Regions from separate parts of the Streptomyces sp. BB1-1-1 genome, predicted to be linked through region 2. Evidence: riboswitches for the same ligand, from Rfam matches in the RefSeq annotation. Region 2 holds a riboswitch; each other region holds the start of a gene.
What was found. Region 2 has a riboswitch for cobalamin ahead of RI578_RS09025 (energy-coupling factor ABC transporter permease). Riboswitches for the same ligand answer to the same signal wherever they lie in the genome.
Positions count from the first base shown of each region.

Region 1: another riboswitch for cobalamin. It lies ahead of RI578_RS07375 ((2Fe-2S) ferredoxin domain-containing protein); the one in region 2 lies ahead of RI578_RS09025 (energy-coupling factor ABC transporter permease).
Region 3: another riboswitch for cobalamin. It lies ahead of RI578_RS30210 (cobalamin biosynthesis protein); the one in region 2 lies ahead of RI578_RS09025 (energy-coupling factor ABC transporter permease).
Region 4: another riboswitch for cobalamin. It lies ahead of RI578_RS13375 (ribonucleoside-diphosphate reductase subunit alpha); the one in region 2 lies ahead of RI578_RS09025 (energy-coupling factor ABC transporter permease).

Region 1 is NZ_CP134203.1:1,586,575-1,594,122, forward strand. Features, by position in the region: gene RI578_RS07340 (hypothetical protein) at 1-249, shown strand, start outside; gene RI578_RS07345 (AIPR family protein) at 199-909, opposite strand; gene RI578_RS07350 (hypothetical protein) at 1,047-1,553, opposite strand; gene RI578_RS07355 (hypothetical protein) at 2,089-2,244, opposite strand; gene RI578_RS07360 (hypothetical protein) at 2,415-2,612, opposite strand; partial or broken gene RI578_RS07365 (tartrate dehydrogenase) at 2,699-2,866, opposite strand; gene RI578_RS07370 (GNAT family N-acetyltransferase) at 2,863-3,351, opposite strand; gene RI578_RS07375 ((2Fe-2S) ferredoxin domain-containing protein) at 3,410-3,805, opposite strand; cobalamin riboswitch at 3,877-4,002, opposite strand; gene RI578_RS07380 (ferric reductase-like transmembrane domain-containing protein) at 4,070-5,050, opposite strand; gene RI578_RS07385 (hypothetical protein) at 5,201-5,560, opposite strand; gene RI578_RS07390 (LysR family transcriptional regulator) at 5,833-6,762, opposite strand; gene RI578_RS07395 (fumarylacetoacetate hydrolase family protein) at 6,897-7,548, shown strand, end outside.
Region 2 is NZ_CP134203.1:1,962,658-1,970,205, forward strand. Features, by position in the region: gene RI578_RS09005 (FAD-binding and (Fe-S)-binding domain-containing protein) at 1-273, shown strand, start outside; gene RI578_RS09010 (hypothetical protein) at 314-763, opposite strand; gene RI578_RS09015 (chloride channel protein) at 1,019-2,383, shown strand; gene RI578_RS09020 (potassium channel family protein) at 2,461-2,946, shown strand; cobalamin riboswitch at 3,051-3,235, shown strand; gene RI578_RS09025 (energy-coupling factor ABC transporter permease) at 3,265-3,960, shown strand; gene RI578_RS09030 (energy-coupling factor ABC transporter substrate-binding protein) at 3,957-4,295, shown strand; gene cbiQ (cobalt ECF transporter T component CbiQ) at 4,296-5,045, shown strand; gene RI578_RS09040 (ATP-binding cassette domain-containing protein) at 5,042-5,899, shown strand; gene RI578_RS09045 (MFS transporter) at 5,927-7,543, opposite strand.
Region 3 is NZ_CP134203.1:6,601,885-6,609,432, reverse strand. Features, by position in the region: gene RI578_RS30220 (anion permease) at 1-1,157, shown strand, start outside; gene RI578_RS30215 (hypothetical protein) at 1,192-1,413, shown strand; cobalamin riboswitch at 1,569-1,710, shown strand; gene RI578_RS30210 (cobalamin biosynthesis protein) at 1,839-2,804, shown strand; gene RI578_RS30205 (cobyric acid synthase) at 2,836-4,344, shown strand; gene cobN (cobaltochelatase subunit CobN) at 4,341-7,548, shown strand, end outside.
Region 4 is NZ_CP134203.1:2,912,053-2,919,600, reverse strand. Features, by position in the region: gene RI578_RS13380 (ribonucleotide-diphosphate reductase subunit beta) at 1-647, opposite strand, end outside; gene RI578_RS13375 (ribonucleoside-diphosphate reductase subunit alpha) at 647-3,034, opposite strand; cobalamin riboswitch at 3,158-3,319, opposite strand; gene RI578_RS13370 (GNAT family N-acetyltransferase) at 3,377-3,883, opposite strand; gene mctP (monocarboxylate uptake permease MctP) at 3,962-5,572, opposite strand; gene RI578_RS13360 (DUF3311 domain-containing protein) at 5,569-5,826, opposite strand; gene RI578_RS13355 (GntR family transcriptional regulator) at 5,985-6,749, opposite strand; gene RI578_RS13350 (extracellular solute-binding protein) at 7,204-7,548, shown strand, end outside.

The DNA of each region.
Region 1 (7,548 bases), 380 kb from region 2:
TTCGTCGGCACGTTCCCCGCACTGCCTGCCCGTGACCCGGTGGGTCTGAGCCTGGCCGAGTTCGGTTCCCGGGCCGCGTACGACAGCGGCTTCTCGCTGCGAGACCGCACGGTGCGGCTCACCGGTTTCGTCACCCGTGATGACGACGGCACCTGGGACGTGACCCGGTTGCGTGCTGCGCGGCCGACGCGACGGCGGTCAAGGCGGAGGTCCGTGGCGTGCGTGCACCGGAGACCGACACGTGGGTGACGGTGACCGGCACCTGGTACCCCAGGTGGTGAAGTCGGGGGTACGGGCGATCCGGTCCACGCCGCCGGCCTTGTTGCGGCGCAGAACGCTTTTGAAGCTCTGCTCCAGAGTGCCTGTCATGCGGAACATCAAGTCATCGCTGAGGTGCCCAGGGTCGATGTTGAGCAGGTCTCGCGGCGTAGGCTGCCGCAGCCGAGTGAGTGTGTAGGCGGACATGGCTGCCAGCGGGTGGAGCCAGTTCCCCAGCGAGTCACCCAGCAAGGGCCGGTCTTCGGCATAGCGGGCGAGGAACGCGCGCAGCCTGGTGTGTGCGCCGGCGGGCAGCTGGGTCTGGCTGTTGGTCGCTCGGATGATGCGGTCGCGAGCCGTGCCGGATTCAGGCGCGACAACGATCTTGACGAGGAGGGACCGGTCGCGGTGCTGACCACCGTTCTGAATGTAGCTGTATATCTCGTGGCTGGTCTGGAGCCCGTTGACGATCTGAGGCTCTTTGACCACGATCCTCTTGCCGGCGATCTGGGCAGCGTCCGCGACGACGGTGACACCGTTGTTGAACCACCAGAAGTCCTCGCCGGTCCCGGACTTCAGGGTTTCGCCGATGGCGTTGTTCACGGCCGTAGACCCCGCGTAGTCGCGCACGTTGGACTCGAACAGCTCCAAGCGCAACGCTTCGTTATCGGACGTGATGAAGCGGTAGTGAGCTGTGCGACAGCTTTGGCTCCGCGGGCAGTCCGCTCGCGCAGGTCAGCGGCGCTGAGGTATTCAAGGTCGGCCCGGGTGTCGGAAGTGATCTTCGCCTACTTGTTCGCGTAGATGACCTTGATGCGAACTTGCGGGAAGGACGATGCCAGTTCTTCGAGGATATGCAGGAAGCGACGCGTGCGTTCGAGCAGCTTGGCGTTGGTGTGGGCGACCAGGTATTCCTCGTCCCGACCCATGTCCAGCAGAGCGGGCAGATGAAAGTGCAGTTTCTCGATCACCGACTCCTGGTATCCCGAGGAGTTCTTCGCCTGCAAGACGACCAGCTCGATCTTGCCGGCACGCGACGGGAGAAACTGATGTGCATCAGCGGTGATGTAGCGCTCGTCCACGAACGTCCAGATGCCGTCGATGCCGCAACCATGCGCGCCGTCGACGATGCCGTCCGTGATCTCGTCGTTGTCCAGGTCCCAGTCCTGCAGAGCCTTGTCCGCGGCGAAGAACGTGAAGAAGTCATCCCGGTTCCTGTCCGGCGCCAGCTTGCGATGCTGGTCCTCCAGGATACGTTCCAACAACCGCTGATCCTTGCTTTGCACCGACACCACGCATGGCCCCCCCGACCGGCCGGGACACCGAGGCGTGAACTTTGCAGTGGCAGACAGTGTGCCCCGAAGCCGATTGCGCACAGTTCCCGGGCCGCACGCTGTGGCTCGACCCTGGAGGCTTGCTGTCACCGCGTCCCCGCCTCCGTACTCGGAGAGGAGGACCCCCAAGTGAAAGGACGCCCAAGACAGACGCAGAAACCCACCCCACTCAAGAGCCCTGCCGGACCGCACCTGCGGAGCTTCTCGTCGAACGCCGCTATCACAAGCCGATCACCAACTGAGTCGACGCCTTCAGATCAAACGCTCTGAGCTGGCCTTACACGGTCACCCTGGACTGACCTGGACGCCTGTAGACGGTCTTACAACCTGTGCCATGTGGTATCCAGTGAGGGACCGAGGCTATAACGAGAGGGTGCGGGACACCGGTCTGACCAGGTGATCTCACGCCAGGTCTTGCCCTCCTGGGCAAACCCGTCGCCAACGAGGCAGGACCGGACAGTCACTCGTCGCAGCGAGTCGGTGAGGCGCCTTGACCTCAGAAGAAGTGCTTGCGTCCACCGACCGCGCGACCGGTCGCACCCAGGATCCACAGGATGGCGCCGACCAGAATGAGGATGCCACCGATCGTCGTCAGCAGACCCATGCCTACAAGCAGGCCGATGATCAGCAGAATGAGCCCAAGAATGATCATTTTAAAATCCCATCGTCGATTCCGACTCAGGCGCGTGTGCGTATACGCCTCACAGGGCCTCAGTTCGCCCCTTGGTTGGTAGGTCCCGACCAGCTACGAATGCCAGGACCTCGGTGCGATAGCCCTTGTGCCCGGCGACACGGCGTTCACGCACCCCCTCGAAACTTCGTTCAATGGCCTTTGAACACACAGCCGTACCGGGCCCCCGCTGAGCGGGAGGCCCGGTGCGGTCGGGCCGCTTGGTCGGGCGGGCCGAAACGGTCGAGCATCAGGGCGGCGCTGCCGAGGTCGGAGAGGATATCGGCGTTGAGGTTGGAGGCGACGACGACCGACCAGTCCTCGGGGTGCAGGACGAACTTGGCGGACATGGCGTCGACCAGGACGCTCTCGGTCCGACGTCGGGGTAGTCGGCTGCGACGCGCTTGAAGACGTCGTCCCACAGCACCATGCCGTACTGCTGGGCGTTGCTCTTGGTGACGGAGGAGACCTTGCGGCGGGTGCGGGTGCGCGCGAGGTCGAAGGCGAAGCGGATGACGCGTTCGCAGCCGACCTCGGTGAACAGGGCGGACTGGACGGCTAATCGATGGCCCGTACAGGCGGAACCTATGAGACACCGCGTCATTCCGAAGCGATGCGAAACTCGAATTCGGGGCGGTCCCACGGCACGGCGGGCGGGTTGGCGAGCGCGGTTCCGGTCCGCGTCGCGCCTACGCGGTGGTAGAAGTCCTCGGCGGGAGGATGCGACACGACCTTGACACGGTCGAGCCCGGCGGCACGGGCCTCGGACCGCATGTGCGCGACGAGCAGCCGTCCGATACCCCGTCCTTGCGCTTCGTCGGCGACGAACAGCAGGTCGAGCTCCGGTGGGGCGAGGACGAGCGAGTAGAACCCGAGAACCGGGCCTCCAGGCTCGTCGGCGCCGACGGCCACGAAGACGCGGTGGGCCTCGATGTAGTCGGGCCCGACCCGGTAGCCCGCGACCGCGGCTGCGTACTTACCGGCGTAGGCGCCCGAGCCACGCACGAGCCGCGTGAGGCGTTTGGCATCCCGCGCGACGGCCCTCCGAATCTTGATCGGCCGGCTGATCGGGGACGTGCGTGAACTCATCGGGAGAGTATTTCGCACAGGGGCGTGCCGTTGGTCCGCACGCTTGGTGGACGCGGGGTCAGCGGGTCGCGCGGCGCCCGGGCGGAGTGAAGGCGTAGAGGTCCAGGATGTCCGGCCGGGGCGCCACGCCGGGGCCACCGGCGCGGACCCACGCGGCGATGTCCTCGGTGGCGTCCGGATCGTTGACCAGTCCGAGCCAGACCGGCCGGGCACCGGCGGCGCGGCCTTCCGCGGAGGGTTGTACGACGATGACGTTGGCCTGGTCGCAGACGTCGAGGCAGTCGGAAACACGCACCGGTGCCGCGGCGCGCAGGCGTTCGGTCTGGGCCGTGTGGTCGACGCCGGTCACTTTGGGGCTGCCGCAGCAGCAGTCGCGGCACACGACGATGCGGCACGGCACCGGGCCGGTGGCCGTTGCGGCCCTCGCGTCGTCTGTCGTTCGTCCGGTCGGCATTGCGGGCATGCGGTGCCGTCCCTCTCTCCGGGGAGATCCGCCCCGGTGGTTCGTCGAGGAGGCGACCGCGTGAGTCTCTGGCTCTCAGGTCGATGCTCGTACCCGGCGTTCCCGCCCGTTGCCGGGCAGGGCCTGTCGGGAACTCGCTCGCCGATCACAGTGGCGGGACCGCACCGGATTTCCACCGGCTTCCTCGTCCGCCGTCGCCTTGTCGCCGGCCATCATCCCATGTCGCGAACCGCCTCGCCCGCCCCGTTCAAGCCGTCAATCGGTCTCCTGGGAGTGGGGGGCCGTCGCGGGCGGATGGGACGGACGGTCCCGTCCGCCGTCACGGCCGGACACCACGACGACCACGAGCCCGACGACGACAGCCCCGGCGGCGGCCCGTCCTGCCACCCGTAGCCACCAGCCCGACCGGGCCGTACCCCCACCCGGCCGGCCCAGCCTCTCGGCCCGCCGGGCCGGTCTCAGCAGGCGGGCCAACAGCAGCAAGGCCACGGGGACTTGCAGCAGCCACAGGACGGTGCGCGGCCACTCCCCGTACCAGACGTTGGTTCCGTACAGCAGTGTGTGCCACACGCTCAGCACGTAGACGACGATCACGAAACGGTGCAGCCGTCGCCAGGTGTTCGCCCCGATGCGGTGCCGGACGTAGAACAGCAGCCCCAGCGGAATCGCCAGGTACAGGGCACCTTGGCCGAGCGGGATGGCGATGCGACCGGTGCCGGAGTCGTACCAGCCGGGTACGAAGCTGTCGGCGAAGCCCACCCACAACCGCTCGGCCCAGCCCACCTTCGTCTCGTAGCGCACGAGTTCCGCCGCGAACATCAGCGCGTGCGCGGTCATGAGCGCCATCGTCGTCAGGCTCGTGGTGCGGTGCCAGCGCTCCAGTACCCGCCGGGAGACCGGCAGCCGGGTGGGCCGTGGTCCCGACAGCAGCAGGCCGAGCATGACCGTTCCCCAGGCCCACAGCAGCCCCGACCATCCGAACGCCTGGCTGAGCAGGTACATCCAGTAGGTGCCGGCGTCGTCCATGAACGGCATGACCGCGACGGTGTCCGAAGCACCCGACTCCATGCGGGCGTACAGGAACGCGAACACGAGCGCCGTGACCACCACCGCCGCGGTGGCGTCGGGCAGGGCGGACCGCAGGTCGCCGCGGAGAGCGACGCGATCGGCGGGAGGCCGTTGCCGTCCGGGCGGGGCTGTTGTCCCGTCCTCGTCCGGACTCGCGTCTGACAGCATCAGGGCCTCCCGGGCACGGGCCACCGCAGCGACGGTGCGCATGTGTCGTGGGTCAACAAGTCTTGCTGAAGAGACAACGACCCACGGAGGCGTTATCCGGCCAGAGCCGCCGTGAGCCCGATATCTGAACCACCCTCGTCCGGACGGTGCTCAGCGGCCGAGGTCGAGCCCGATTCCCGGCAGCAGGTCGTCCAGCAGGCCTCCGGTGCCGCGCGGTTGCGGGAGTCCTGGGATCCAGCCCGAGTCGATGATCATCGCCCCGACCGTCACCCTCTTCGGCTCGGCCCGGTCGATGTCCCAGTTCGCCCCCGGGCTGGGCAACCGATCACCCTCGAAGCCCCAGTTGCACTCGTGGTCCGGTATGGCGTACAGCAGGTGACAGGCCAGTTGTTTGAGCATCGACTCGTTCTGGTCCGTGGTGGTACCCGGGGGCAGTGGAATGCGTTCCAGGAGCTCGTCCCAGACCTCGTTGACCGAGCCGACGCGTCCGTAGGCGTCCGTGGTCGGCACGAGGGACGCGACAGCGGTGTCCAGGCCGGGGTGCGAACTTGTCGCGGTGGACGCTGGAGTGGGCGAAGAACTCCGAGTCGGTGTCGTGGGAGTACGACCCCATCCAGTCGTCCAGATAGGCGTCCCCGGTGTACTTCAGGCCCCCGTTCGCGTCCACCAGGAACGACCTGACCCGAGGATCGAAGCGCTTGCCGCCCCGAGGTCACCACCCAGCGCGCCGACGGGCGAGAGGTCTTCACCGGACGCGCCCACTCGGAGCAAGCGCCTTCCACTCAGGTGGCGGCCCGGGGTTCGTTCACCGCCGCCATGTGCCTGCCGACTCGCGCGGCGGTCTCCCGTAGCCAGATGTGGGCCGCGTCGTGCGTGTGCACGGGGTGCCACCACATCGCCTCCTGCAGCGGCACCGCCTCGTACGGCGGCTCCACGGCCCGCACGGCGGCGAGCGGCTCCATCAGCCGGGCGAGGCGGGCCTGGATCAGGGCGATGCGCCCGGTACCGGCCACCAGGAGGGGCAGCAGCTGGAAGCTGTCGACGGAGACCTCGACCCGGGGTTCGATGCCCAGCATGCCGAGTTGGCGCACGGCGGGGGCGTCGTAGGTGCGCTGGTAGGTGACCCAGGGCAGCCGGGCGAGGTCGTGCAGGGTGAGGTGCTCCTCGACGCTGGGGTGGTCGTCGGCGACGAGGAAGACCCAGCGGTCCCGGTAGAGGTCGGTGGCGGGGAAGTCGCTGATGACGCCGTGCGGCATCAGCAGGCCGTCGGTCGTGCTGAGCAGCGTGTCCGTGGCGTCCACCACCGTGGGCGGGGTCTGCGCGAAACGCAGCCGGATGCCGGGGGCCTCCTCGTGCACGACACGGGCGAGTTCGGTACCGAAGACGGCCACGGCGTAGTCGGACGCCACGAGCTTGAACTCGCGGCTCTCCTTGGCGGGGTCGAAGTCGGCCTGGCTGGCGAAGAGGCGTTCGAGCACGTCATAGGCGGTGGAGGTGCGGTCCAGAAGGACTTGTCCGAGGGCGGTGAGCTCGTAGTGGCCGCCGACACGGGCGAGCAGATCGTCGTCGAAGTGGCGGCGCAGCCGGGCCAGCGCAGCGCTCATCGCGGGCTGGCTGAGGCCGATGCGCTGCCCGGCGCGGGTGACGTTCCGCTCCTCCAGCAGGGCGCGCAGGGCGACGACGAGATTGAGGTCCAGGCGGCTCAGTTGCACGGCTCTTCCCTTGGCTGAACGGTGCTGACCAGGTGGAATCACTGGCATGGATGGTAGTCATCCACAGAATCGATTTCCCTGATCGGTGGCGGCGGGTCCAGATTAGTCCCCATCGCAATCAGGAGGACACGTACGTGAATCCCGCACCCTCGTCCGCACTGTTCGCGGGCCCCTTCGCCCTCGGCACGCTGTCGGCCCCGGGCGGGCCGGCCTTCCCCGCCCTCGTCACCGCCGACGCCCAGGTGCTCGATCTGCGCGTCGCCTTCGACGACGAACGGCTGACCACCCGGACACTGCTGGAGAGCTGGGAGACGGCACTGCCGCGGCTGCGGGCGCTGCCCGACGACGCCGGTCGGCCTCGTATGCCGCTCGCGGACTTCCGGGTGCACGCGCCGGTCGCACCGCGCCAGGTGTTCCAGTCCGGCGCCAACTACCGGCAGCACGTCATCGACCTGCACGTCGCACACCGTGCGCCGGGCGACGACCGTCCCGAGGAGGACCGGCGCGCGGAGGCGGCGGAGATCATGGACCGGAGGGCGGCGGAGGACCTGCCGTACGTGTTCATCGGTCTGCCGAGCGCCCTCACCGGTCCCTACGACGACGTCGTGCTGCCCGCGTGGGCCGAGAAGCCCGACTGGGAACTGGAACTGGCCGCGGTGATCGGCCGGCCGGCCCACCGGGTGTCCGTCGAGGAGGCACTGGACCACGTCGCCGGGTACACGATCGCCAACGACCTGACCGACCGCGCCACCGTCTTCCGCCGGGACATGCCGCAGATCGGTACCG
Region 2 (7,548 bases):
ACCGTCGTACTCGCCGACGGCTTCAGCTGCCGGACGCAGATCCACGAGTTCGACAGCGGCGGCCACGAGGGCGTGCACCTGGCGGAGCTGCTGGCCTCGGCGCTCCCCGCCGCCGCGGGCGACACGGACGTCCCCGGCAGCGCGTACGGCACGGCGCCGGGCGCCCGGCCGGTGGCCCCGGGGCGGCGGGCCAAGGCCCTGGCCCTGGCGGGCACGGGGCTGGCCGCCGTCGGCGCGGCGGCGGCACTGGCGCGAGGCCTGTACCGCCGCTGAGTCGGCACCTGCTCGCGGCCGGGCGCCCGGCCGCGGGCATTCAGGCAGCCTGCTCCTGGCTGCCGGCCAGCGCCCAGATCACGAACACGTCGATCGCCATCATGATCACGGCCCAGACCGGTGCGTACGGCAGGAAGAGGAACTGGGCGACCAGGCTCAGCGAGGCCAGGAAGATGCCCGCGAAGCGCGCCCAGGCCATGCCCTTGAGCAGGCCGTAGCCGGTGACGAGCACCACCGCGCCCAGGATGACGTGGATGATGCCCCAGCCGGTGAGGCTGAGTTCGTAGACGTAGCTGCCGACGCGGGCGTAGACGTCGTCCTCGGCGATGGCCGCGATGCCCTGGAGGACGGCGAGGGCGCCGTTCAGCAGCAGCAGTACGCCCGCGAAGACGACGCCGCCGGTCACCCAGCCGCTGGTGCGGTCCGCCGGCCGCGGGGCCCCTGCGCCGTGCGTCGGCCTGCCGGGAGAAGGTGCGGCGTGCTGGCTCATGAGCGGAGTCCTTTCTGTTGTCCCCCGTACGGGCCTGCCCCCACCGGCACCCCGGGGCGCCGACAGGTCACTCCGAGCCTGCGGGCACCCGGCCCCCGCGGCCATACGGATCCGCCGCACGGGTGAACCGGCTCCGACCGCACCGCGCTCCCCGGTCCCCGGAGCGGAAGCGTGCGCGTGCGGCCCTCCCCCGTCTCGCGTTTACTGAAGCGCACATGCGAACGCGCGCGACGGACCGTCGGACCAGGAGGGCCCGTGACGACTCAGCCCGCGCCGGCGAACGCGGTGCCGGCCCGGGCCGAGCAGTCACTGCGGCGCACCCTGCTCAGCCCCGGCTATCTGCGGCTGTTGCTGCTGTGCGTACTGCTGGGCGTTCCCATCGCGCTGGCCTGCTTCTTCTTCGTCGGTCTCCAGCACGAGTTCCAGCACTGGGTGTGGACATCGCTGCCCGAGGCCGCCGGGTACGGCGCCCCGCCCTGGTGGTGGCCGCTGCCCGCGCTGGTGCTCGCCGGGCTGATCCTGGCGCCGATCGTGACCCGGATGCCGGGCGCCGGCGGCCATCTGCCGGTGAACGGGCTGGGCGGCGCGCCCGTCGGCCCCCGCGCGCTGCCCGGCGCCGTCCTGGCGGCGCTCGCCACGCTGCCGCTCGGCGTGGTGCTGGGCCCCGAGGCCCCGCTGATGGCCGTCGGCAGCGGGCTCGCCCTGCTGGCGGTACGGCGGGCCGGGGCCGCGGGGGACCCGAGGGCGAGCGCGATCCTCGCGACCGCCGGCTCCACCGCCGCGATCTCGACCATCCTCGGTGGCCCGGTGGCGGCGGCGGTGCTGCTCATCGAGGGCGCGGGTCTCGCCGGTGCCCAACTGGTCGTGCTCCTGCTGCCCTGTCTGCTGGCCAGCGCGACGGGCGCCCTGGTCTTCACCGGGTTCGGTCAGTGGACCGGCCTGAAGATCGGCGCGCTGGCCCTGCACGACGTGCCGCCTGGCGCCAACCCGGACGTGGGTGACTTCCTGTGGGGCGTCCCGACGGCGGCACTGATCGCGGTGCTGATCACGCTGGGCCGCGAGCTGGGCCACCGGACCGTCTCCTGGACGCGGCACCGCACGGCCCTGCGCACCGTCGCCTGCGCCACGGCGGTCGGCGGCTGCCTCGCCGCGTACGCGCTGATCACCGGCCGTTCCCCGGCGGAGGCGGCGCTGTCCGGACAGGCGACCCTGGCCCGGCTCGCCGCGGACCCGCACGCCTGGTCCGTGGGCGCGCTGGTCGCGCTCGTCGCCTGCAAGGGGCTGGCCTGGGGCATCGCGCTGGGCAGTCTGCGCGGCGGCCCGATCTTCCCGGCCGTACTGCTGGGCACGGCGACCGCCATGGCCTGCTCCGGCCTGCCCGGTTTCGGCGCGACCCCGGCCCTCGCCCTCGGCATCTCCGCCGCGGCGGCCGCGGTGACCGGGCTGCCGCTGGCCAGCGCGGTGCTGGCGGTGCTGCTGGTGGGCGGGGACGCGTACGACCAGATGCCGCTGATCGTCACCGCGTCGGTGGTCGCCTTCGTCGTCACCCAGCTGGTCCGCCGGACAGAGCCGGGAGCGGGAGCGGAACCGCCGAAAGCGGCACCGGAGACGGCACGGTGACCGAGCGCCGGGCCACCACCACGGGGACGGGCGGCACCCGACCGCGTACCGCCTGGCGCGCGGTTCGGCCCTGGCTCGTGCGGGCCGGCATCGCGGCGGCCACGGTCGTGGCCTACTTCGTCCTCCCCCTCGACCATCTGGGCCCGCGGCGTCCCGTACTGAGCTGGCTGCTGTTCGCCCTGGTGCTGACGTTCGTGGCCGTGATGCTGCTCCGTCAGATCCGTCACGTGCTCCTCGACCGCCCGGAGACCCGGCCCGGTGTGGTCATCCCCCTGCTGATCATCCTGTCCGTGCACGTCTTCTCGGCCGCGTACTACGCCCTCGCCAAGCAGCCGGGCGAGTTCACCGGTCTGCGCACCCGCGTCGACGCCCTGTACTTCACCGTGGTCACGCTCGCCACCGTCGGCTACGGGGACATCACCCCGCGGGGCCAGGCGGCGCGGATCGTGACCGTCCTGCAGATCGCCTACAGCTTCGTGTTCCTCACCGCCGCCGCGACCGCGCTGACCACCCGGGCGCGCGACATGGTGGTCCGGCGGACCGAGCGGGACCGGCCCGACTGACGGCGGCCGAAGGCGTGGTGCGGACGGCCGTTTCCGCAGGACCGAGGCCTGTTCGCCGGGCCGGCCGGACCGGAGGCCCGCTTGTCACCACCCCGGTGGGAGCACTACTGTCGCCACGCCTTGGTGAACGGGAAATCCGGTGTGATGCCGGTGCGGCCCTCGCCACTGTGAATCGGGAAGTCCGGCTCCGGCCCTCGCGGGCAGCCACTGGGTACTCGTACCCGGGAAGGCGGAGCACGGGCGGTGGTACCCGTAAGCCAGGAGACCGGCCAAGGCGCGTCGTCCATCCACGAGGTGCTGGAGAGGGTCTGCTGAGCCATGCACATAGCCGAGGGCTTTCTGCCACCGGCGCACGCGATCGCCTGGGGTGTCGCGTCCGCGCCGTTCGTCGTCCACGGAGTACGGTCACTCACCCGTGAGGTCAGGGAGCACCCGGAGAGCACCTTGCTCCTCGGTGCCTCCGGAGCCTTCACGTTCGTTCTGTCGGCCCTGAAACTGCCCTCTGTCACGGGCAGTTGCTCGCACCCGACCGGCACCGGTCTGGGTGCCATTCTCTTCCGGCCGCCGATCATGGCGGTGCTGGGCACCATCACCCTGCTCTTCCAGGCGCTGCTGCTGGCGCACGGCGGGCTGACCACGCTCGGCGCCAACGTCTTCTCGATGGCGATCGTGGGCCCCTGGGCCGGCTACGCCGTCTACCGGCTGCTGCGCCGCTACGACGTGCCGCTGATGGTCGCGGTGTTCTTCGGGGCGTTCGTCGCCGACCTGTCGACCTACTGCGTCACCAGCGTGCAGCTGGCGCTGGCGTTCCCGGACCCGAGCAGCGGGTTCCTGGGCGCGCTCGGCAAGTTCGGGTCCATCTTCGCGGTCACGCAGATCCCGCTCGCGGTCAGCGGGGGCCTGCTCACGGTCATCGTGATGCGGCTGCTGGTGCAGTCCAGCAAGGGCGAACTCACCCGGCTGGGCGTGCTGTTGACGAAGACGGGGACCAAGGAACAGGCGGTGGCCCGATGAGCCGCAACGCGAAGATCAACGCCCTGCTGCTGCTCGCCGTGGCCGCGCTCGCGGTGCTGCCGCTGGTGCTGGGTCTCGGCGACCACAAGGAGGAGCCGTTCGCCGGTGCCGACGCCGAGGCGGAGACGGCGATCACGGAGATCGAGCCGGACTACGAGCCGTGGTTCTCGCCGCTGTACGAGCCGCCGTCCGGGGAGATCGAGTCGGCGCTGTTCGCGGTGCAGGCCGCGATCGGCGCGGGTGTGCTGGCCTACTACTTCGGGCTGCGCCGGGGCCGGCGGCAGGGCGAGGAGCGGACGGCGGCGGCGCTGCGGGACGCTCCCGAAGGGGACTGAGTGCTGCCGATCGACGCGGCGGCGCACAGCAGTCGCTGGCGCCGCCGCCATCCCGTGGACAAGGCCGTGCTCGGGCTGGGGCTGACCGTCCTCGCGATCTCGCTGCCGCCCTGGCCGGGCGCGGCGCTGGTGCTGGTGACGGCGCTGGCCGTGCTGCTCGGCCCGGCGGGTGTGCCCGGGCGCCGGCTGTGGCGGGCGTACCGCGTGCCGTTGGGCTTCTGCGTGACCGGGGCGCTGCCGCTCCTGGTGCAGGTCGGCGGCCCGGGCGGGTTCCTGACGGCGGCGGACGGCGGCCCGGTGCGCGCCGGTGAGCTGCTGCTGCGCACCTCGGCGGCCTCCCTCGGGGTGCTGCTCTTCGCGTTCACCACGCCGATGTCCGACCTGCTGCCCCGCCTGGTGCGGGCCGGGGTGCCCGCGCCGGTGGTCGACGTGGCGCTGGTGACGTACCGGATGAGCTTCCTGCTGCTGGACTCCGTGCGCCGGGTGCGGGAGGCGCAGGCCGCGCGGCTGGGCCACACCACCCGGGCCGCCGCCTGGCGTTCGCTCGGCGGGCTCGGCGCCACGGCGTTCGTGCGGGCCTTCGACCGGGCGGCGCGGCTGCAGTCGGGGCTCGCCGGGCGCGGCTACGACGGCACGCTGCGCGTCCTGGTGCCCGAGGCCCGCGTCTCCGTGCCCTTCACGGCGGCGAGCGTCGCGCTGCTGGCGGTGCTGGCCGCCCTCACCCTCGTACTGGAAAGGCCGCTGTCGTGAGCGAGACGATCGAGAGGGGCGATGCGGCCGCGTCGTTCCTGGTCGCCCTGCGGGGCGTGTCCTTCGCGTACGAGGAGGGCCCGGCCGTGCTCACCGGCCTGGACTTCGCGGTGCGCGAGGGGCGGGCGCTCGCGCTGCTGGGCCGCAACGGCAGCGGCAAGACCACGCTGATGCGGCTGCTCAGCGGCGGACTCAGGCCGCACGCGGGGACGTTGACGGTCGACGGGGAGCCGGTGACGTACGACCGCAAGGGGCTGACCCGGCTGCGGACCACGGTGCAACTGGTGGTGCAGGACCCGGACGACCAGCTGTTCGCGGCGTCGGTGTCCCAGGACGTGTCCTTCGGGCCGCTGAACCTGGGCCTGTCCGACGCGGAGGTCCGCTCCCGGGTCGAGGAGTCGCTCACCGCGCTGGACATCGCCGCACTCGCCGACCGGCCCACCCACCTGCTGTCCTACGGCCAGCGCAAGCGGACCGCGATCGCCGGGGCCGTCGCGATGCGCCCCCGGGTGCTGATCCTCGACGAGCCGACCGCCGGGCTGGACCCGGACGGCCAGGAGCGGCTGCTCGCCACCCTGGACCGGCTCCGCGCGGGCGGCACCACCGTGGTGATGGCCACCCACGACGTCGACCTCGCCCTGCGCTGGTCCGACGACGCCGCCCTGCTCACCCCGGCCGGCGTGCACACCGGCCCCGCGGCCCCGACGCTGGCCCGCGCCGAGCTGCTGCGGCAGGCCGGGCTGCGGCTGCCGTGGGGCGTCGCGGCGGCCCGGCTGCTGCGCGCGCAGGGCCTGTTGACGGACTCGGCGGCGGGCCCCCGTACGGCGGAGGAGCTGGCCGCCCTGACCGATTGACGGGGTGCCGGTCGGGGTGGCTCGGGCTCAGCGCGCCGAGTCGCTGTACTCCGCGTCCCGGGCCGCCTCGGCCGTCTTCTCCTCGGGCCGCTGCCGGGTACCGCGGCGGCCGGGGAGGACGGCGAGGACGATCAGGGTGCCGGCGGCCATGATGATCCCGCCCACCAGGCTGGTCGTGGCGACACCGTGCGCGAAGGACTGGTTCACGGCGTCGGCCAGGGCCTGCGCCTGCTGGGGGCCGGCGGCGGGGTCCGTCGCGAGGCGCTCGGCGACGGCCAGCCCGCCGCCCACGGAGTCCTGGGCGGTGTCCAGCGCGGCGGCCGGGAGCCGGTTGCCCACCAGGTCGGCGAGTTCGTCCCGGTAGGCGGTGCCGAGCAGGGAGCCCAGCACGGCGATGCCGAGCGAGCCGCCGAGCTCCAGCGCGGTGTCGTTGGCGCCGCCGCCGACGCCCAGCTCGCTCTCCGGGAAGGAGCCCATGATGGTGTCGGTGGCCGGGGACACGCTCAGCCCGATCGCGAGGCCGAGCAGCAGCATCGGGGCCAGGAAGTCGGCGTACGTCGAGTCCTTCTCGATGAGGACCAGGAGGAGGACACCGACGGTGCCGATCACCATGCCGGACCCCACCATCGCCTTCACGCCCAGCTTCGGGGTCAGCTTCCCGGTCGCCGCGGCGCCGACGAACACGGCCCCGGCCAGCGGCAGCAGGCGTACACCGGTCTCCAGAGCCCCGTAGCCGAGCACGAACTGCAGGAACTGCGTGGCGTAGTAGATGGCGCCGTAGGTACCGAAGAAGAAGAACAGCACCGCCAGCATCGAGCCGCTGAAGGGCCGCAGCAGGAACCTGCGCACGTCCAGCATGGGGTGCGGGTGGCGCAGTTCCCACCACACGAAGGCCACCAGGCCGAGGCCCGCGGCGACGGCCGCGGCGACCGGGCCGGCGCCCCAGCCGAAGTGCGGGCCCTCGATGCTCGCGTAGACCAGGCTGCCGACGGAGACGATGGAGAGCAGGCCGCCCACGTAGTCGATCCGGCCCATGCCGGCCGCCTTGGACGGCGGTACGAGGATCAGCGCGCCGACGACGGCGGCGACCGCGATGGGGACGTTGACCAGGAAGGTGGAGCCCCAGGCGTGGTCCTCCAGGAGCCATCCGGCGACCAGCGGACCGACCGCGATGGCGAGGCCGGAGGTGGCGGTCCAGGCCGTGATGGCGCGGGCCCGCTCCCCCTTCGGGAAGACCGCGACCAGCAGGGACAGCGTGGCCGGCATGACGACGGCGGCACCGACGCCCATGATCGCCCGAGCCGCGATGACCAGCCCGGTCTCGTCCACCAGACTGCCCATCACCGAACCGCCGGCGAAGATCACCAGGCCGGTGACCAGCGCGCCTCGACGGCTGTACTTGTCGCCGATCGAGCCCAGCACCAGCATCAACGCGGCGTACGGGACGGTGTAGCCGTCGATGACCCACTGCAGGTCACTGCTGCTCAGGCCCAGGTCGGTCGTCATGTCCGGCGCGGCCACGATCAGGGACGTGTTGGCCATGACGACGATCAGCAGGCTCAGACACAGCACGAGGAGCGCCCACCAGCGCCGTGCGTAGGGCCCGGTCATCTTGTCGACGGGTGTGGTGGCTAGGAGGGGCATGGGGG
Region 3 (7,548 bases), 4.6 Mb from region 2:
CGAACGCGATGGCAACGACCATTTCGACCGGTGCGCTCAAGCCCAAGGTGGCGGTGGCCATGTCCGCCGTCCTCAACCTTGTAGGCGCCTTCCTCTCGGTGGAGGTCGCCAACACGATCTCCAAGGGTCTCGTCGACGAGACCGGCATCCGTCCCGAGGTCATCTTCGCCGCTCTGGTGGGCGCGATCCTCTGGAACCTGCTGACCTGGCTGGTCGGGCTCCCGTCCAGCTCCTCGCACGCCCTCATGGGCGGTCTGATCGGTGCCGCGGTCGCCTCGGCGGGCGTCGGCGCGGTCAACGGCGACGCGCTCGTCACCAAGGTGCTGATCCCGGCGATCGCCGCCCCGCTCGTCGCGGGCCTCGCGGCGCTGCTCGGCGCGCGGCTGACGTACAAGCTCGGCCGCAAGGCCGACGGCAGGGCCGCCGCCAAGGGCTACCGCGCCGGGCAGATCGCCTCCGCCGGGCTGGTCTCGCTGGCCCACGGCACCAACGACGCCCAGAAGACGATGGGCATCATCACCCTCGCCCTGGTCGCCGGCGGCTCGCTCGCCCCCGACTCCGACCCGCCCATGTGGGTCATCCTCTCCGCGGGCATCGCCATCGCGCTCGGCACCTACCTCGGCGGCTGGCGCATCATCCGCACCATGGGCAAGGGCCTGACCGACCTCCAGCCGCAGCAGGGCTTCGCCGCCCAGACCAGCGCCGCGACGGTCATCCTGGCCTCCTCCCACCTCGGCTTCTCCCTCTCCACCACGCACTCGGTCTCCGGCGCGGTGATGGGCGCGGGCCTCGGCCGCAAGGGCGGCGTGGTGCGCTGGTCCACGGCCACCCGGATGTTCGTCGCCTGGGGCCTGACCCTGCCGGCCGCGGCCCTGGTCGCCGCGATCGCCGAGTGGGTCTGCGGCCTGGGTGACTGGGGCACCGCGCTCGTCGCGGTCTTCCTGGTCGCCTCCAGCGCCGCCATCTGGAAGCTCTCCCGGCGCGAGATCGTCGACCACACCAACGTCGTCGACGAGCCCGAGGAGGCCGGTGTGGTGACCACGGCGATGGCCGCCGTCTCCCCGCCCCCGGCGGGCGTGACCGAGGACCTGGCCGCGGCCGGTGCCCCGGGCTCCGCGTCCGACTCCAAGGCCCCCTCGGCCACCACCTCCGTCTGAGCCCGCGCCCCGGGTACGAAGGAAAGCGAACTCCATGAGCATCGACTGGGCAGCTCTCGGCTCCGTCTTCGGGGTCAGCCTCGTGGCCACCGTGGCCCTGGTGGGCCTGTTCACCCTCGGCATCGTCGGCCTCTCCCGCCAGGAGCGGGCGGCCGCACAGGGCGGCTCCGCGGCCCTCGCGGTCACCGGCGCGTACGCCTGCTTCGCGGCCTGCGCGGCCGCAGTGGCGTACGGCATCTACCTGATCGTCGCCTGAGCGACCACGCGCGGGCACCGCGCGCATCCCCTTGTGAGGCGGGGCGCGGGACGGACACCGACCGTCCCGCGCCCCGCCTCTTCTCGTGCCGGCGCACACCGCCCGTGTGTGGGGCTTCGCACACTCCCCCGCCGCAGGTCAACGCCAGGTTGACGGGTGTTCGCGGGCCGTGGTGGACTGCCGGAGCCAATACGGCGGCAGGAGAGGAAGCCCGGTGCGAATCCGGCGCGGTCCCGCCACTGTGACCGGGGTACAGCCCCCGGGAGCCAGGAACTCTCACCGCCGGTCTCTTCTAACCAGGGCGCGGACACCCTGAGTGAGGACATATCGCCATGCGCGGCTGCGGTTCCAGGCACAGCGGTCCCGGGTACACCGGTTCCGGGTACACCAGCGACACGCTCTCCCGCCCCACGGCCGGTTGAGCCGTGCGCGCCGAACGCGTCTTCGCGTACGGCGCCGCCGCCGGCCTTCTCGGTGACCTCCTCCTCGGCGACCCGCGCCGCGGACATCCGGTCGCCGCGTTCGGCCGTGCCGCCGGTGCCGTGGAACGGGTGCTGTGGCGGGACCACCGGGGCTGGGGCGCGCTGCACACCGCCGTGTGCGCCGGAGGCGCCGCCGCCCTCGGAACGGCCGCCACACGCGCCGTACGCCGCTCCCCCGCCGCCTCCGTCGCCCTGACCGGCGCCGCCACCTGGGCCGTCGTCGGCGGCACCTCGCTCGCCCGTGAGGCCCGCGCGATCGGCCGTGCCCTGGAGGCCGGCGACGTCGAGGCGGCCCGGACGCGGCTGCCGCACCTGTGCGGGCGGGACCCGCAGGCGCTGGACGCCGACGGGATCGCCCGGGCCGTCGTGGAGTCCGTCGCCGAGAACACCTCGGACGCGGTCGTGGGCGCCCTGGTGTGGGGCGCGGTCGGCGGAGTGCCCGGACTGCTCGGCTTCCGGGCCGTGAACACCCTGGACGCCATGGTCGGCCACAAGTCCCCCAGGTACCGGCGGTACGGCTGGGCCTCGGCCCGCCTCGACGACCTCGCGGGCTGGCCGGGCGCCCGGCTGACCGCCGTACTGACCACCGTGGCCGGCGGCGATCCGCGCGGCGCCGTACGGGCCTGGCGCGCCGACGCCGCACAGCACCCGAGCCCCAACGCGGGCCCCGTGGAGGCGTCGTTCGCGGGCGCCCTGGGCGTGCGGCTCGGCGGAACGCTCTCCTACGGCGGGCGGGTGGAGCACCGGCCCGTCCTCAACGGGGCGGCGGGACGCGCCGTCCGGGCCGGCTCCGGCGACATCGACCGGGCCGTCCGGCTCTCCCGGCGCGTGGGCTGGCTGGCGCTCGGCGTGTGCGCGGGCGCGCGGCTGATCGCGCGCGGGGCCGTCGGGAAGGGGCGTACGTCGTGAGCGGTCGCCTCCTCAAGAAGGGACGTACGTCATGAACGGTGGCCTCCTCGTCGCCGGCACCACCTCCGACGCCGGCAAGAGCGTCGTCACCGCCGGGATCTGCCGCTGGCTGGTGCGGCAGGGCGTCAAGGTCGCGCCCTTCAAGGCGCAGAACATGTCGCTCAACTCCTTCGTCACCCGCGAGGGCGCAGAGATCGGGCGGGCGCAGGCCATGCAGGCCCAGGCGTGCCGCGTGGAGCCGACCGCGCTGATGAACCCGGTGCTGCTCAAGCCGGGCGGCGAGCGCAGCAGCCAGGTCGTGCTGCTCGGCAAGCCGGTCGGCGAGATGAGCGCCCGCGGCTACCACGGCGGGCGGCAGCGGCAGTTGCTCGGCACGGTGCTCGACTGTCTGGCCGAGCTGCGGGGCACGTATGACGCGGTGATCTGTGAGGGGGCGGGCAGTCCGGCCGAGATCAACCTGCGCCGGACGGACATCGTGAACATGGGGATCGCCCGGGGTGCCGGGCTGCCCGTGCTCGTGGTGGGCGACATCGACCGGGGCGGGGTCTTCGCCTCGTGCTTCGGGACGGTGGCGCTGCTCGCGCCCGAGGACCAGGCACTGGTCGCCGGGTTCCTCGTCAACAAGTTCCGGGGTGACGTGTCGCTGCTGGAACCGGGTCTCGAGATGCTGCACGGGCTCACCGGACGGCACACGTACGGCGTCCTGCCGTTCCGACACGGGCTCGGCATCGACGAGGAGGATGGACTGCGCGTCTCCCTGCGCGGGACGGTGCGCGAGTCGGTCGTCGCGCCGCCGGTCGGCGAGGACGTGCTGCGGGTCGCTGTCTGCGCGATCCCGCTGATGTCCAACTTCACGGACGTGGACGCGCTCGCCGCCGAGCCGGGTGTCGTGGTGCGGTTCGTGGACCGGCCGGAGGAGCTGGCCGACGCGGACCTCGTGATCGTGCCGGGGACGCGCGGGACGGTCCGGGCGCTTCAGTGGCTGCGGGAGCGGGGGCTCGCGGACGCCATCGCGCGCAGGGTGGCCGAACAGCGGCCCGTGCTGGGCATCTGCGGCGGCTTCCAGCTGCTCGGCGAGCACATCGAGGACGAGGTCGAGTCCCGGGCCGGGCACGTGGACGGGCTCGGAGTGCTGCCCGTGCGGGTGCGGTTCGCCCGCGAGAAGACCCTCACCCGGCCGGTGGGCGAGGCCCTCGGCGAGCACGTCGAGGGGTACGAGATCCACCACGGGGTCGCCGAAGTCACCGGCGGCGCACCCTTCTTGGACGGCTGCCGGGTCGGCCAGACCTGGGGCACGCACTGGCACGGCTCGCTGGAGTCGGACGGCTTCCGGCGGGCCTTCCTGCGCGAGGTGGCCGCCGCCGCGGGCCGCCGCTTCGTGCCGGCCCCCGACACCTCGTTCGCCGCGCTGCGCGAGGAGCAGCTCGACCGGCTCGGCGACCTGATCGAACACCACGCGGACACGGACGCGCTGTGGCGGCTCATCGAGTCCGGCGCGCCGCAAGGACTGCCCTTCATTCCACCGGGAGCGCCCGCATGAGCACAGTGTTGTTGTTGTCGACCGCCGACACGGACCTCCTGGCGGCCCGCGCGTCGGAGGCCGCCTACCGGATCGGCAACCCGACCCGGGTCGACGTGACGGAGGAGCTGCCGGGGCTCGTCGACGGCGCGGACGTCGCCGTCGTACGCCTGCTGGGCGGCAAGCGCGCCTGGGAGGACGGGCTCGCCGCGCTGAAGGCCGCCGGCATCCCGACGGTCCTGCTGGGCGGCGAGAGCGTGCCGGACGCGGAACTGATGGCCGAGTCGTCGGTGCCGGCCGGGGTGGTGGCGGAGGCGCTGCGCTACCTCGTCGAGGGCGGGCCCGCCAACCTCACCCAGCTCGCCCGGTTCCTCTCCGACACCGTGCTGCTGACCGGCGAGGGCTTCGACGAGCCGGAGAAGATGCCGGAGTTCGGCGTCCACGGCTCACGGGCCATCGCGCAGGGCCGCCCGACGGTCGGCGTGCTCTTCTACCGCGCCCACCAGCTGAGCGGCAACACCGCCTTCGTCGACACGCTGTGCGACGCGATCGAGGCGCACGGCGCCAACGCCCTGCCCGTCTACTGCGGTTCGCTGCGCGGCGCGGACCCCGGGCTGTACGAGCTGCTGGGCCGGGCCGACGCCCTGGTCGCCACCGTCCTCGCGGCCGGCGGCACGCACGCCTCGCAGGCCTCGGCCGGCGGCGACGAGGAGGCCTGGGACATCGGGGCGCTGGCCGACCTGAACGTCCCGGTGCTGCAAGGGCTCTGCCTCACCTCCTCCCGCGCCGCCTGGGAGGCGTCCGACGCCGCCCTCTCCCCCATGGACGCGGCGATGCAGGTCGCGATCCCGGAGTTCGACGGGCGCCTGGTCACGGTGCCGTTCTCCTTCAAGGAGCAGGGGCCGGACGACGTACCGGTGTACGTCGCCGATCCCGAGCGGGCCGGGCGGGTCGCCGGGATCGCCGTGCGGCACGCGGCGCTGAAGCACAAGGCGAACGCCGACAAGAAGCTGGCGCTGGTCTTCACCGCGTACCCGACCAAGCACTCCCGCGTCGGCAACGCGGTGGGGCTGGACACCCCGGCCTCCGCGGTGCGGGTCCTGGACGCGCTGCGGGACGCCGGGTACTCCCTCACCGACTACCCGTCCGGCGGCGACGAGCTGATCCACCGGCTGATCGCCGCCGGCGGCCACGACGTCGAGTGGCTGACGGAGGACCAGCTGGCGGCGGCGCCCGCGCGGGTGCCGCTGGCCGACTACCGGGCGTGGTTCGAGAAGCTGGACCCGGAGCTGCGGGAGGGCATGCGCCAGGCGTGGGGCGAGCCGCCGGGTTCGCTGTACGTCGACGGGGACGACATCGTGCTCGCGTCGCTGCAGTTCGGGAACGTCGTGGTCATGATCCAGCCGCCGCGCGGCTTCGGCGAGAACCCGATCGCGATCTACCACGACCCGGACATGCCGCCGTCGCACCACTACATGGCGGCCTACCGCTGGCTGGACAACAGCTTCGGCGCCGACGCGATCGTGCACATGGGCAAGCACGGCACGATGGAGTGGCTGCCGGGCAAGGGCCTCGGGCTGAGCGCGGGCTGCGCGCCGGACGCGGTGCTGGGCGACCTGCCGCTGATCTACCCGTTCATCGTCAACGACCCCGGCGAGGGCACGCAGGCCAAGCGGCGCGGGCACGCGACGGTGGTCGACCACCTCGTACCGCCGATGGCGCGCGCCGACACGTACGGCGACCTGGCCAAGCTGGAGCAGCTGCTCGACGAGTACGCGCTCGTCTCCGACCTGGACCCGGTCAAGGCGCCGGCGGTCCGCGCGCAGATCTGGACGCTGGTCAAGGCGGCGGAGCTGCACCACGACCTGCACGTGGACGACCAGCCGGACGACGACGCGTTCGACGAGTTCGTCATGCACATCGACGGCTATCTGTGCGAGATCAAGGACGTGCAGATCCGCGACGGCCTGCACATCCTGGGCGGCGGCCCGGTCGGCGAGCCGCGTGTGAACCTCGTGCTGGCGGTGCTGCGGGCCTCGCAGGTGTGGGGCGGGCAGGCGAACGCGCTGCCGGGCCTGCGGGCCGCGCTGGCCGGGCACTTCGGGCTGGTGGAGAAGGAGCTGCTGGCCGAGCCGGGCGCGCCGGTGAAGGTGCCGGTGGAGCTGACGGACCTGGTCGAGGGGCCGTCCCGCAGCGCCGCCGACGCGATCGACCTGCTGGAGCAGCTGTGCCGGCGGATCGCCGAGGGCATGGAGGAGCGTGGCTGGGCGGTCGCGGAGAGCGCCCCGCTCGTGCGGGAGGTGCTCCGCACCGAACTTCCCGACGCCGTGGCCGTCCTGGAGTTCGCCTGCACCGAGGTCGTGCCGCGGCTCGCCCGGACGACGGACGAGATCGGGCACATCCTGCGGGCGCTGGACGGCGGTTACGTCCCGGCGGGTCCGTCGGGCTCCCCGACCCGCGGGCTGGTCAACGTGCTGCCGACCGGCCGGAACTTCTACTCCGTCGACCCGAAGGCGATCCCGTCCCGGCTGAGCTGGGAGGTCGGGCAGTCCCTCGCGGACTCGCTGATCCAGCGCTATCTGAGCGACACCGGCGAGTACCCGAAGTCCGTCGGCCTCACGGTGTGGGGCACGTCCGCGATGCGCACCCAGGGCGACGACATCGCCGAGATCCTGGCGCTGCTGGGCTGCCGTCCGGTCTGGGACGACGCCTCACGCCGCGTCACCGGCTTCGAGATCGTGCCCCCGGCCGAGCTGGGCCGGCCGCGCGTCGACGTCACGGTGCGCATCTCGGGCTTCTTCCGGGACGCGTTCCCGCACGTCGTGGGGTTGATCGACGACGCGGTGCGGGCGGTGGCGGAGCTGGACGAACCCGCCGACCAGAACTACGTGCGCGCCCACGCCGACGCGGACACCGCCGAGCACGGCGACCGGCGGCGGGCGACGGCGCGCATCTTCGGTTCCAAGCCGGGCGCGTACGGCGCCGGTCTGCTGCCGCTGATCGACGCCCGCAACTGGCGCTCCGACGCGGACCTCGCCGAGGTGTACGCGGTGTGGGGCGGCTACGCCTACGGGCGCGGGCTGGACGGGCGGGCGGCGCGCGGGGACATGGAGACGGCGTTCCGGCGGATCGCGGTCGCGGCGAAGAACGTGGACACGCGTGAGCACGACCTCGTCGACGCCGACGACTACTTCCAGTACCACGGCGGCATGGTCGCCATGGTGC
Region 4 (7,548 bases), 950 kb from region 2:
AACACCCAGTTGGTGCCGGTGGCCAGTCCGTGCAGCAGGCCCCGGCCGCGGAACCAGTAGACGTAGGCGAAGGCGCCGTAGAAGAACAGGCCCTCGATGCACGCGGCGAAGCAGATGAGGTTGAGCAGGAAACGGCGGCGGTCGGCCTTGGTCTCCAGGCGGTCGATCGACTCGACCGAGTCCATCCACTTGAAGCAGAACCCGGCCTTCTCGCGGATCGAGGGGATGTTCTCGACGGCGGCGAAGGCCGCGTTGCGGTCCTCGGGGTCGGGCAGGTAGGTGTCCAGCAGTGTCAGATAGAACTGGACGTGGACGGCCTCCTCGAACAGCTGCCGGCTCAGGTACAGCCGGGCCTCGGGGGAGTTGATGTGCTTGTAGAGGGTGAGCACCAGGTTGTTCGCGACGATCGAGTCACCGGTGGCGAAGAAGGCCACCAGCCGGCCGATCAGGTGCTGTTCCTCGGGGCTGAGCTTCTCCAGGTCGGCGACGTCCGAGTGGAGGTCGACCTCCTCGACGTGCCAGGTGTTCTTGATGGCGTCCCGGTAGCGCTCGTAGAAGTCCGGGTAGCGCATGGGGCGCAGCGTCAGCTCGAAGCCCGGGTCGAGCAGGTTCTTCGTGGTGGGGTTCGCGGGGGTCTCGGTGGTCATTACTGGCAGGCCTCGCAGGACTCGGGGTTTTCCAGGGAGCAGGCGACCGCTTCGGGGTCCGGGCCGGCCTGCACGGGGACGGTGGCTCGGGCGGCGGCGCGGGCGATGCGGGTCGCCGGGCGGGAGCGCAGGTAGTACGTGGTCTTCAGGCCCTGCTTCCAGGCGTACGCGTACATCGAGGAGAGCTTCCCGATGGTCGGCGTCTCCAGGAACAGGTTCAGCGACTGGGCCTGGTCGAGGTACGGGGTGCGGGCGGCGGCCATGTCGATCAGGCCGCGCTGCGGGATCTCCCAGGCGGTGCGGTACAGCGCGCGGACGTCCTCGGGGATCCAGGAGAAGCCCTGCACCGAGCCGTTGGCCTCGCGCAGCGCCTCGCGGGTGCGGGCGTCCCAGACGCCGAGCCGCTTGAGGTCGTCCACCAGGTACGAGTTGACCTGGAGGAACTCACCGGAGAGCGTCTCGCGCTTGAACAGGTTGGACACCTGCGGCTCGATGCACTCGTAGACACCCGCGATGGAGGCGATGGTGGCGGTCGGCGCGATGGCGAGGAGCAGGGAGTTGCGCAGGCCGGTCGTGGCCATGCGCTCGCGCAGCGCCGCCCAGCGCTCCGGCCAGGTGGGCTCGACGCCGTAGTGGTCGGGGTGCAGCACACCCCGGGCCGTCCGGGTCTTCTCCCAGGCCGGCAGCGGGCCGTCGCGCTCGGCGAGATCGGCGGAGGTCTCGTACGCGGCGAGCATGATCCGCTCGGCGACGCGGGTGGAGAGCGCCTTCGCCTCGGGCGAGTCGAAGGGCAGGCGCAGCTGGAAGAAGACGTCCTGGAGGCCCATCGCGCCCAGGCCCACCGGGCGCCAGCGGGCGTTGGAGCGGCCCGCCTGCCCGGTCGGGTAGAAGTTGATGTCGACGACCCGGTCCAGGAAGGTGACGGCGGTGCGGACGGTGGCGTCCAGACGCTCCCAGTCGATGTCGCCCTTGGCCACGTCGACCAACGCGCCGAGGTTGACCGAGCCCAGGTTGCAGACCGCCGTCTCCCCGTCGTCCGTGACCTCCAGGATCTCCGTGCAGAGGTTGGAGGAGTGGACGACGTGCCCGGGCTCGGCGGTCTGGTTGGCGGTGCGGTTGGCGGTGTCCTTGAAGGTCATCCAGCCGTTGCCGGTCTGCGCGAGGGTGCGCATCATGCGGCCGTACAGCTCACGGGCGGGGAGGGTCTTGCGGGCGAGCCCCGCCGCCTCGGCCCCGCGGTACGCCGCGTCGAACTCCTCGCCCCACAGGTCGACCAGCTCGGGCACGTCGGCGGGCGAGAACAGCGACCACTGTCCGTCGGCGTCCACCCGGCGCATGAACTCGTCCGGCACCCAGTGGGCGAGGTTCAGGTTGTGCGTGCGGCGGGCGTCCTCACCGGTGTTGTCCCGCAGCTCCAGGAACTCCTCGACGTCCGCGTGCCAGGTCTCGAGGTAGACCGCCGCCGCGCCCTTGCGCCGGCCGCCCTGGTTCACGGCGGCGACCGAGGCGTCCAGCGTCTTCAGGAAGGGGACGATGCCGTTGGAGTGCCCGTTGGTGCCGCGGATCAGCGAACCCCGGGCGCGGACGCGGGAGTAGGCGATGCCGATGCCGCCGGCGTGCTTGGAGAGGTTGGCGACCTGGTGGAAACGGTCGTAGATGGAGTCCAGCTCGTCCTTGGGGGAGTCCAGGAGGTAGCAGGACGACATCTGGGCGTGCCGGGTGCCGGAGTTGAACAGGGTGGGGGAGGAGGGCAGGTAGTCGAGGCGGCTCATCAGCCCGTACAGCGCGGCCACCTCGTCGACCGCACGCGTGGTGTCGCCCTCGGCGAGTCCGGCGGCCACCCGCAGCATGAAGTGCTGGGGCGTCTCGACGACCTTGCGGGTGATCGGGTGCCGGAGCAGGTAGCGGCTGTACACGGTGCGCAGGCCGAAGTAGCCGAAGCGGTCGTCGGCGACCGGGTCGATCAGCGCGTCCAGGCGGTCCGCGTGCAGCCGTACGAACTCGGCGGTGCGGTCGGCGATCAGGCCCTCGCGGTGACCGGTGGTGACCGACCCGGTGAACGAGGTGACGCCCTGGGAAGCGGCCTCGGCGCGGATGCCGATGGTCAGCAGCCGGGCGGCCAGCCTGGAGTAGACCGGGTCCTCCGAGATGAGCCCGGCCGCCGCCTCCGTGGCGAGCTCCCGCAGCTCGGACTCGTCCGCACGGGCGGACCGGCCGCGCAGTGCGGCGGCGGCGACCCGGCCCGGGTCGGCGCCGGGGAGGTCGGCGGTCAGCTCGGTCAGGATCCGCAGCAACGCGGCACCGGGCCCGTCGGGCTCCTCGGTCACCGGGGTCGCTGAAGTCGTCGCCGGGGTCGCTGAAACCGGGTCGGCTGGCGCGATGGTCACGTGGGGGCACTCCCTCGCTCGGCACGGGGCCTGGGGGAGGGCATGGGCAGCTCACGAGCGCACGCGGCGTCGCGTCCACCGGCCCACTCCACGAGGCCCGGACGTCAGGCACCCGGACCGGGACGGTACGGGCGCACTGTCGGCAGGTCCTCGGACTGGACATGCGTGTGCACACGTGCGGAGACGCGCGGATACACACAAGTACACCGTTGCGGGACAGTTCCGGATTCGCACCGGATTCCCCTGCGGCGACAGCGAGCACGAGCATACATCTTGTGCCGGGTTCGGCGAGCACCCCCAGATGTTGTGTCGCGGAGGAGCCGTCGAGAGGTGGCGCTGGTGTCAGAGCGTCAGTTCATAGGTGAGGAGCGTGATGTCGTCGAGCTCCGGCAGCGGGTTCCAGTCGCGGTCGGGCGTGCGGGTGAAGCCCATCCGTTCGTAGAGGCGGTGGGCGGTGCGCATGGTGCGCTGGGTGGACAGCACCACGCGCGCGCAGCCCTCGACGGCCCGGGACCGGTCGACGCAGGACCGTACGAGGGCCTCGCCCACCCCGCGTCCGCGTGCCTCGCGGGCGACGGCGAGCATCCGTATCTCGGCCTCGCCGGGCCGGGCGATGTCGGCCATGGGGCCGCCGGACGGCACGAAGGTCACGCCGCCGAGCACCCGGCCGTCCGCCGCGGCGACCAGCACCTCGGCGGCCGCCGCACGCTTGGCGACGTTCCTCAGCTCGCCGAGGTACGCGTCGCTCTCCCCGAAGTCGAGGAGGCCGTCGCGCAGATAGGCCTGCGCGGTGATCTCACCGAGGGTGCCGTACTCGTCCGTCGCCGCCTGCCGGATCACGAAGTCCATGGCGCCGAGTGTGCCGTACGGGTACGACAACGGGCCGCCGGATTTCTCCGACGGCCCGCCGCGTAGCAGGGATGGCGATCAGTGCGAGGTGCCCGCCGTGGCCGGCGGCAGCTCCACCTCGACGCCGGGGTCGCCCGCGTCCGCCGTGTAGTCGCCGGGCTTCGTCTCGTCGACGCCGTCGGGGGCCTTCAGCGCCCGCATGACGAAGGTCAGGACCACGGTGACCAGGACGTTCAGCACGAAGGCGGTGAGGCCGATGTAGCCGATCTCGCCGATGCCCGGGATCTCCTCGGACGAGCCGCCGAAGTGCTTCTGCGTCGGCGAGGCGACACCGTAGGCGGCGACCGTGCCGTAGACCATGCCGACCGCCCAGCCGCCGAGCAGCGCCCAGCGGTGGAACCAGCGGGTGAACAGGCCGCCGACCAGGGCCGGGAAGGTCTGCAGGATCCAGATGCCGCCGAGCAGCTGGAAGTTGATCGCGACCGTCTTGTCCATGCCCAGGACGAAGACCAGCGCGCCCACCTTCACCAGCAGGGACGTCAGCTTGGAGACCTTCGTCTCCTGGGCCGGGGTGGCGTCCGGCTTGATGAAGTCCTTGTAGATGTTGCGGGTGAAGAGGTTCGCGGCCGCGATCGACATGATCGCCGCCGGGACCAGGGCCCCGATGCCGATCGCCGCGAAGGCCACGCCGGCGAACCAGTCCGGGAACATGTTCTCGAACAACTGCGGGATCGCCAGCTGCCCGTTCTCCACCTTCACCCCCGCCGCGATCGCCATGAAGCCTAGCAGCGCGAGCAGGCCGAGCATCAGCGAGTACAGCGGCAGGATCGTGGTGTTGCGCCGGATCACCTCACGGCTGCGCGAGGACAGCGTCGCGGTGATCGAGTGCGGGTACATGAAGAGCGCGAGCGCCGAGCCGAGCGCCAGGGTGGCGTACGTCCACTGGCCGCCGTGGTCCGGCACCAGCCCGCCCTTGCCCGACTCGTCGAACTTGTCGCCCGCCGCGGCGAAGATGTCGTCGAACCCGCCGAGCTTGATCGGGATGTAGATGATCGCCACCGCGATCACGATGTAGATCAGCGTGTCCTTGACGAACGCGATCAGCGCGGGCGCGCGCAGCCCCGACGAGTAGGTGTACGCCGCCAGCACACCGAAGGCGATCAGCAGCGGCAGGTCCTTGATGAACCAGTTGGTGTCCTCACCGCCGCCGACGCCCATCACGTCGAGGACGGCCTGGATGCCGACCAGCTGGAGCGCGATGTACGGCATCGTCGCCAGGATGCCGGTGACGGCGACCGCCAGCGACAGCCCCTTCGAGCCGAAGCGGCCGCGCACGAAGTCCGAGGTCGTCACGTACCCGTGCTTGTGGGAGACCGACCACAGCCGCGGCAGGAAGGTGAAGATCAGCGGGTAGACCAGGATCGTGTAAGGCACCGCGAAGAAGCCGGCCGCGCCCGCCGCGTAGATCGCCGCCGGTACGGCCACGAAGGTGTACGCGGTGTACAGGTCGCCGCCCAGCAGGAACCAGGTGACCCAGGTGCCGAACGAGCGGCCGCCGAGGCCCCACTCGTCGAGGCTCTGGTCGTTCGCGGCCCGGCGCCAGCGGGCGGCCAGGAAGCCCATCGCGGTGACGAGGACGAAGAAGAAGATGAAGACGGCGAGTGCGACGCCGTTCACGCCGTCGTTCACTTGGCCCCGCCTTCCCGGCGGGCGCGCTGGTCACGCTGCCACAGCTTGTAGGCGATCACCGTGAGCACCGTGGAGACGATCACCCACGCCATCTGGTACCAGTAGAAGAACGGGATGCCGATGAAGGCCGGGTCCGTCTTCGCGTACGAGCCGACCCACAGCATGGCGACGAACGGTGCGACAAGGCAGAGGCCGATGACGACGCGCACCGGCGTCACCGTCGGCCCTCTGCTCACTTCTGGGGCTTGTGACATGCGGTGGCTCCGTCCCCTCGCTGATCACCTCGTGCAGTGCGCACGAAATGTAGGTGACGGTGTCGATACAGCGGAAGACCTCGTCCGTATATCGGTCCTGAACTGCAACTTCGCGGTCACGCGTGCGGGGGTTTGCCTGAAACGCCCCGCGGCCGGCGTCAGTCCTGGGGCCGCTTCAGCCGGGCCACGAACTTGTAGCGGTCGCCCCGGTACACCGAGCGCACCCACTCCACCGGCTGGCCCGTGCGGTCCTGCGAGTGCCGGGAGAGCATCAGCATGGGCAGGCCGACGTCGGTGCCGAGCAGGCCGGCCTCGCGCGGGGTGGCCAGGGAGGTCTCGATGGTCTCCTCGGCCTCGGCGAGATGGACGTCGTACACCTCGGCGAGCGCGGTGTAGAGGGACGTGTACTTCACCAGGGAGCGGCGCAGCGCCGGGAAGCGCTTGGCGCTGAGGTGGGTGGTCTCGATGGCCATCGGTTCGCCGTTGGCCATGCGCAGCCGCTCGATGCGCAGCACCCGCCCGCCGGCCGTGATGTCCAGCAGCCCGGCGAGCCGGTCGTCGGCGGTGATGTAGCCGATGTCCAGCAGTTGTGAGGTGGGTTCGAGGCCCTGCGCCCGCATGTCCTCGGTGTACGAGGTGAGTTGCAGCGCCTGCGACACCTTGGGCTTGGCGACGAAGGTGCCCTTGCCCTGGATGCGCTCCAGGCGGCCCTCGACGACCAGTTCCTGAAGGGCCTGGCGGACGGTGGTGCGCGAGGTGTCGAACTCCGCGGCCAGCGTGCGCTCCGGCGGGACCGGCGTACCCGGCGCCTGTGTCCGGGTCATGTCGAGCAGATGCTTCTTCAGACGGTAGTACTTGGGCACGCGCGCGGTACGGACGGTCGCCCCACCCTCGTTCTCCGCACTGCTGACGTCGGTGCTCATGCTCTGCCTTCCCGGCTCCGGGTGCCGAAGCGACCGCTATCCCTGTCGGCCACGGCTCACATCGTGGCACGGCTCCGTGCCGGGTTGGCCCCGCACGCTCCGTGATCCCTTCTGTATACCTCCGGGGCCCTCGTTGGTCTAGTCCACAGCGCCGACCGGCGTCGCTGGTACGCGCGTTCGGAACGGTACCGGCACGTCATTCGGCGGGCGGTGGTACACCCGGTGCCGGTCCGTCCGATCTGTCGCTTGCGCAATGAAAGGTCCCTGCATATCTCGGTCGCATCACGGACGCGAGGAGCCCGGTTGAACACCCTTGACAGCCCTATTGGTCTGGGCCAAGCTCCCCGTACTGGTCTACACCATTGGTCCAGGTCCCGGCCCCATGGGCGGTCCGCGTCGACGAGCAACCGCGGGGAGGCAGGGGGGTTGTGTGGCATCCCTGAGGAGGGTTGGCGTGAAGCGCAAGCTGATAGCCGCGATCGGTATCGCGGGCATGATGGTCTCGGTCGCGGCGTGCGGGGGCGACAGCGGCGACGACGGCAAGAAGGCCGGGGCGGACGGTTACGCCGGCGAGACGCTCACCGTGTGGGTGATGGACGGTTCCTCGCCCGACGACTGGCAGGCGGACCTCGCCAAGGAGTTCGAGGCGAAGACCAAGGCCAAGGTCAAGTTCGAGATCCAGACGTGGAACGGTATTCAGCAGAAGCTGACCACCGCGCTCTCCGAGGAGAACCCCCCCGACGTCTTCGAGGTCGGCAACACCCAGACCCCGGCGTACGCCAAGACCGGCGGCCTCGCG